Regions from separate parts of the Streptomyces sp. NPDC058459 genome, predicted to be linked through region 2. Evidence: riboswitches for the same ligand, from Rfam matches in the RefSeq annotation. Region 2 holds a riboswitch; the other holds the start of a gene.
What was found. A riboswitch is a leader RNA that binds a small molecule or an ion and turns the genes downstream of it on or off. The one in region 2 is predicted to bind glycine.
Positions count from the first base shown of each region.

Region 1: another riboswitch for glycine. It lies ahead of gcvT (glycine cleavage system aminomethyltransferase GcvT); the one in region 2 lies ahead of gcvP (aminomethyl-transferring glycine dehydrogenase).

Region 1 covers NZ_JBHXLV010000128.1:4,505-7,746, reverse strand. The annotation lists gene gcvH (glycine cleavage system protein GcvH) at 1-353, opposite strand, end outside; gene gcvT (glycine cleavage system aminomethyltransferase GcvT) at 474-1,601, opposite strand; glycine riboswitch at 1,750-1,838, opposite strand; gene ACFWN1_RS21925 (AAA family ATPase) at 2,015-2,689, shown strand; gene ACFWN1_RS21920 (enhanced serine sensitivity protein SseB) at 2,754-3,242, shown strand, end outside.
Region 2 covers NZ_JBHXLV010000221.1:1,377-4,618, forward strand. The annotation lists gene gcvP (aminomethyl-transferring glycine dehydrogenase) at 1-1,513, opposite strand, end outside; glycine riboswitch at 1,688-1,782, opposite strand; gene ACFWN1_RS28140 (PRC-barrel domain-containing protein) at 1,902-2,276, shown strand; gene ACFWN1_RS28145 (DNA polymerase IV) at 2,285-3,242, opposite strand, start outside.

The sequences.
Region 1 (3,242 bases), on a different contig from region 2:
TCGTCGGCGGTCAGCAGGTCGGCGGGCTGCGCGGTGACGCGCACCTTGAACAGCCAGCCGCCCTCGAAGGGCTCGGAGTTCACCAGCGACGGGTCGTCCACGACGTCCTGGTTGACCTCGGTGATCTCACCGGAGACGGGCGAGTACAGCTCGGAGACCGACTTGGTGGACTCCAGCTCGCCGCACGACTCGCCCGCGGTGACCTCGTCGCCGACCTCGGGAAGCTGCACGAAGACCACATCGCCGAGCGCGTTGGCCGCGTGCTCGGTGATGCCGACCGTCGACGCGCCGCCCTCGGCGGCCGACAGCCACTCGTGCTCCTTGCTGTAGCTCAACTGCTGCGGGTTGCTCATGACCTGAATTCTCCTGTACGGGGGGCGTGCTCGTCGGGGGAAGAGGGCTCGAACCGCTGAAGAGCGGGTGAAATGTGCGCAGGGTCACGCCCGGCGGACGGCCGGACCCGGGGCCGGTGTCTACTTGGCGCGCTTGTAGAAGGGCAGCGCCACGACCTCGTACGGCTCGTGGCTGCCCCGGATGTCCACGCCCACGCCGGTGCTGCCGGGAGCGGCGTGCGCGGCGTCGACGTAGGCGATGGCCAGCGGCTTGCCGAGGGTGGGGGAGGGGGCGCCGGAGGTGACCTCGCCGATCACCTCGCCGTCCGCGACGACGGCGAACCCGGCGCGCGGTACCCGGCGGCCCTCGGCGACGAGGCCGACCAGCACGCGCGGCGGCCGGGCCTCGGCGCGCTCCGCGGCCTTCGTGAGCGCCTCGCGGCCGACGAAGTCGCCCTCCTTGCCGAACTTCACCACGCGGCCGAGGCCGGCGTCGAACGGGGTCAGCCCGGTGGTCAGCTCGTGCCCGTACAGCGGCATGCCCGCCTCCAGGCGCAGGGTGTCCCGGCAGGACAGACCGCACGGCACCAGACCGGCGGCGGAGCCGGCCTCCAGCAGCGCCTGCCACAGCTCGACGGCGTGCTCGGGCTTCACGAACAGCTCGAAGCCGTCCTCGCCGGTGTAGCCGGTACGGGCGATCAGCGCGGGCACGCCCGCGACCGTGCCGGGCAGCCCGGCGTAGTACTTGAGGCCGTCGAGGTCGGCGTCGGTGACCGCCTTGAGGATGCCGGGGGACTCCGGGCCCTGGACGGCGAGCAGCGCGTAGGCGTCGCGGTCGTCGCGGACCTCGGCGTCGAAGCCGGCCGCGCGCTCGGTCAGCGCGTCCAGCACGACCTGGGCGTTGGAGGCGTTGGCCACCACCATGTACTCGGTGTCGGCGAGCCGGTAGACGATCAGGTCGTCCAGGATGCCGCCGTCGGCCCGGCAGATCATGGTGTAGCGGGCGCGGCCGGTGCCGACCGAGGCGAGGTCGCCGACGAGGGCGTAGTTGAGCAGGGCGGCGGCGTCGGGGCCGGTCACCGTGATCTCACCCATGTGCGAGAGGTCGAACAGCCCGGCCCGCGTGCGCACCGCCTGGTGCTCGTCACGCTCGGAGCCGTAGCGCAGGGGCATGTCCCAGCCGGCGAAGTCGGTCATCGTCGCGCCGAGCGCGCGGTGCACGGCGTCGAGCGCGGTGTGGCGCGGGGCGTGGGCGTCTGTGCTGCTCATCGGTCGTCTCCCAAGGCGACGGGGATGGGGCGAGGAACGTTCCTCCCCATCTGTCATCGGAACCTGAGAGGTTCACCATGACCGTTGCGGTCATCGGCTTGCACCTTGGGTGGGGCCACCGCGACAGCGGCCCGCTTTTCAGATGTGCCTCGCCCACGCGGTAACGGTGCCTGAGAGATTCAAGGGAGGGACTTGCTCCTTCGGCGCCCCAGCTGGGGACTCTCCCGCGCGGATTCAAACGGCCGGTATGCAGTTGGCGGGCACATCATCGCACGGCGGAGCCCGGCCCTGAAGGGGCCACCGGCTGTGACATGCCCGTAGCCGTTCAGGGACCCGATCGAGGACCCCGGTGCATTACCTTCTCTTTACATTTGTTGGGCAAGGGATGACCTGAGCCCGGAGGGGGAGGGACGATCACGGTGAACAGAACCCCGGTGTGCGCCACGACCAGCGGTATCCCGGTGCGGCGACAGCCCTCGCTGCCCGCCCGCGAGCGCCGGGCCGAGCGGCCCGTACCTGCCGTCCGCGACCTGCGCGACCGCTCCGGCGGCGGTCCCCGCACGCTGAGCTTCGGCCTCCGTGACCTCGTCGTCGTCACCGGCCTGCCCGGCAGCGGCAAGTCCACCCTGATGCGCCGTACGGTCCCCGGTCACCGCGTCGACTCCCAGGACGCCCGCGACCGCTGGGCCGCGCGCCTGCCCGCAGCCCTGCCCTACGCGCTCTACCGCCCCCTGGTCCGCCTCGCCCACTACGCCGGGCTGCGCCGCGCGCTCGGCTCCGGCGCGGGCGTCGTCGTGCACGACTGCGGAACCCAGCCCTGGGTCCGCGCCTGGCTCGCCCGTGCGGCCCGCCGCAGAGGCGGCACCCTGCACCTGATCCTGCTCGACGTGCCCGCCGGCACGGCCCGGCAGGGCCAGCGCGAGCGCGGCCGGGGCGTGTCCCGGTACGCCTTCCGCCGCCACCGCGGCACCACCGCCCGGCTGCTGGGCGCCGTGGAGCGCGGCGGGAGCCCCGCCGGCTGCGGCTCGGTCGTCCTGCTGGACCGCGCCTCGGCGGACGCCCTGAAGCGGATCGAGTTCGCCGAGTGAACCCCCGCACCCGTACCGGATAGCCTGCTGCACCACAGCATGACTCCCAGCAGGCGGTAGGCACATGGACTTCCCGGCGGACCTTCCCGCGGACTTCCCGGCACAGGCACACCCCCACCCGCACGGCGGCTGGCCCGGCAACGAACTGGAGGAGGTCCTCTCCGCCTCCCTCGGCATACCCGCGGCCGGCGCCCGCCTCGTCGAGGTGCTGGCCCGCAGCTTCGTCTGGATACCCCTGCCCAACGGCGGCGGCCCGCACAGCGGCCCCCTCGACCTGCCCACCGTCGACCTCGACGGCCAGGTGTACGTGCCGGTGTTCAGCTCCGAGGAGCAGTTCCGGCAGTCGCCCGGCGGCCACCTCCCGCACACCGTCGCGCCCGCCGTGGAGTTCGCGCGCGGTCTGCCGCCGCAGGCGGGCCTCGTCATCAACCCCGGTGGCGTGGTCGGCCTCCCGCTGCCGCCCGAGGCGGTGGCCGAGCTGGCCCGCTCGGGGCGCACCCCGCTGGACGGTCCGGCCTCCGGCGGCCGGGTCCGGCTCTTCGAGCCCGACTGG
Region 2 (3,242 bases):
GGTCGAGGGCGTAGTCGCGGTCGGACAGCTTGCGCAGGTAGCGCAGCATGGCCGTCTCGGAGCGGTGCTCGTGGAAGACCGGGTGGGTGAGGTAGTCGTCGGTGCGCAGCAGCGCCTCGGGCAGCGTGTCCTCGGCCGCACCGTCGAGCGCCTCGATGTCGCCCTCGGCGCCGAAGGCGGCGAGGACGGCCTCCAGCTGAGCCCGGTCGGTGGTCTCGTCGCAGGCCAGGGAGACGTGGTCGGCGTCGACGAGGCGCAGGTTGACCCCGCCCTCGCGGGCGGCGGCGACGACCTCGGCGGCCTTGCCGGGCACGCGCGCGGTGAGGGTGTCGAAGTAGGCGCCGTGCACGATCTCGACGCCGCCGGCGCGCAGGCCCTCGGCCAGGATCGTGGCGTAGCGGTGGGTGCGGCGGGCGATCGTCCGCAGACCGTCGGGGCCGTGGTAGACGGCGTACATGCCGGCCATCACGGCGAGCAGCACCTGCGCGGTACAGATGTTGCTGGTGGCCTTCTCGCGGCGGATGTGCTGCTCGCGGGTCTGGAGCGCGAGGCGGTAGGCCCGGTGCCCGTCGGCGTCGACGGACACGCCGACCAGCCGGCCGGGCAGGCTGCGGGCGAACTTCTCGTGCACCGCCATGTAGCCAGCGTGCGGCCCGCCGAAGCCCATGGGGACGCCGAAGCGCTGGGTGGTGCCGATGGCGATGTCCGCGCCCAGCTCGCCGGGCGAGGTGAGCAGGGTGAGCGCGAGCAGGTCCGCGGCGACGGTGACGAGGGCGCCCAGCCCGTGCGCCTGCTCGACGACCGGCTTCAGATCCCTTACGGCACCGGAGGCGCCGGGGTACTGGAGCAGGACGCCGGTGATGTCGCGGGCGGCGATGTCGGCCGGGATGCCGTCGCTCAGGTCGGCGACGACGACCTCGACCCCGGCCGGCTCGGCGCGGGTCTGGATGACGGCGACGGTCTGCGGCAGGGTGTCCGCGTCGACCAGGAAGAGGCCCTTCTTGTTCTTGCCCATGCGCCGGGACAGCGCCACCGCCTCGGCGGCGGCGGTGCCCTCGTCCAGCAGGGAGGCGCCGGAGGTGGGCAGGCCGGTGAGGTCGGCGACCATCGTCTGGAAGTTCAGCAGGGCCTCCAGCCGGCCCTGGGAGATCTCCGGCTGGTAGGGCGTGTAGGCCGTGTACCAGGCGGGGTTCTCCATGACGTTGCGCAGGATGACCGGCGGGGTGAAGGTGCCGTGGTAGCCCAGGCCGATCATGGAGCCGAGGACCTGGTTGTGGTCCGCGAGACCGCGCAGCTCGGCGATCACCTCGGCCTCGGTGCGGGCGCCCGGCAGGTCGAGCGCGTCGGCGTTCTTGATCACATCCGGGACCGCGGCGGCGGTCAGCTCGTCGAGCGAGCCGTAGCCGATCTGCGCGAGCATCTTGGCCCGCGCCTCCTGGTCGGGCCCGATGTGGCGCTGCTCGAAGGGGATGCCCGCTTCGAGGTCGGCGAGCGGAATGCGAGGGGCGGTCATGTGCGGAGGCCTCCTGGTCGATGCGACCTGCGAGGGGCACCACGGCGCGGGTGCCCACCGGCCTCCCCCTCTGTCATCTCTTACCTGAGAGCTTCACCGGGGACCTGCGGAGCCCGGCTTTCACCGTCGGTGAGGGCGGGAGTCCTGGACACCCGCCCTGCTTTCCAGAGTGACCTCGTCCGTGCGGTACGGGGGCCTGAGAGATTCCGGGGAGGAGTTGCTCCTTCGGCGCCTCCGAATTGCTCGGAGGACTCTCCCGCACGGGGTCAGCAGCCGTGTTCAGCGTACCAGCGGGGTCCTGGGCGCGGCGTTCGAGTGGCCGCCCGGCTGATTCTGCTCTTTTGTAGTGCTTACGGATGAGTTGCGACCATGTGGAGGGAGAGGGATCGTGCAGACCGACATCGATCCGCGCAGCCTGATCGGCCGCAAGGCGTTCGACCGTGCCGGCACCAAGATCGGCACCATAGACGAGGTGTACCTCGACGACGCGACCGGCGTCCCGGAATGGGCCGCGGTACGCACCGGACTCTTCTCCCGCGACGCCTTCGTCCCGCTGGAGCCCAGCGAAATCGTCGACGGAGCGCTCCGCGTCCCCTTCGAACGCGCCCTCATCAAGGACGCCCCCGACTTCGGCGTGGGCCGCCACCTCTCCCCCGAACAGGAACTCCAGCTCTACCACCACTACGGCCTCCACGTGGGCCCCGCCGCCAGGACCACCCCGGACCGCGACTTCGGCGAGGTCGCGGGCGCCGAGGAGACCTGAGCCCACCCTCATCCGCCGCCCTCCGTCACCCCCTCAGCCGGCCCGCGCGCCTCGTCCACCAGCGGCAGCGGGTCGGCCGGGGCCAGACCGTTGTCGTCGGACCGGAAGGTCCGCACCCGGCCCGGCGCCGAACGCGGGGTCTCGAAACGCACCGTGACCCGCCCCAGACCGCTGCCCTGCACCCAGCCGTGCCCGTACTCCGGGTGCCGCACGTCCTGGCCCGCCCGCCACTCCGGCGCGGCGGGCCCGGGTCTCTCCGGGCCGACGTCGGGGGCGCTCTCCTCCGGCGTCTCCTCGGCCTGCTCCCCCGCCGCCTGGGCGAACAGGTCCTCCTGGGTGTAGTCGGCCAGCCCGGACACGCCGACGCCCAGCAGCCGCACCCCGCCCGTGGTGTCCACGGAGTCCAGCAGTCGCGCGGCCGCCTCCCGGATCACCGCCGGATCGTCGGTGGGCCCCCTGAGCGTCTCGGAGCGGGTCAGGGTGGAGAAGTCGTACCGCCGGACCTTGAGCACGATGGTGCGCCCGGACAGCCCGGCCCCGCGCAGCCGCCGCACACACCGGTCGGCCAGTCGGCGGACCTCCAGGCCGACGCGCAGCCGGTCGTGGATGTCCACGGCGTAGGTGTCCTCCACCGACACCGACTTGGCCTCCCGCTCGGCCACCACCGGCCGGTCGTCGCGGGCCAGCGCCATCGCGTACAGCGCGTGTCCGTGGGCCTTGCCGAGCAGCCGGACCAGTTCGTCCTCGCCCGCCTCCGACAGCTCCAGCACGGTGGTGATCCCGGCGCGCCGCAGATGATCGCCGGTGGCGGGGCCCACACCGGGCAGGGTCCGCACGGACATGGGCGCCAGCAGGGCCCGCTCGGTGCCCGGTTCGATGAGCACCAGGCCGTCGGGCTTGGCCCGCTCCGAGGCGATCTTGGCCAGCATCTTGGAGGCGGCGAGGCCCACCGAGCCGGTCAGCCCC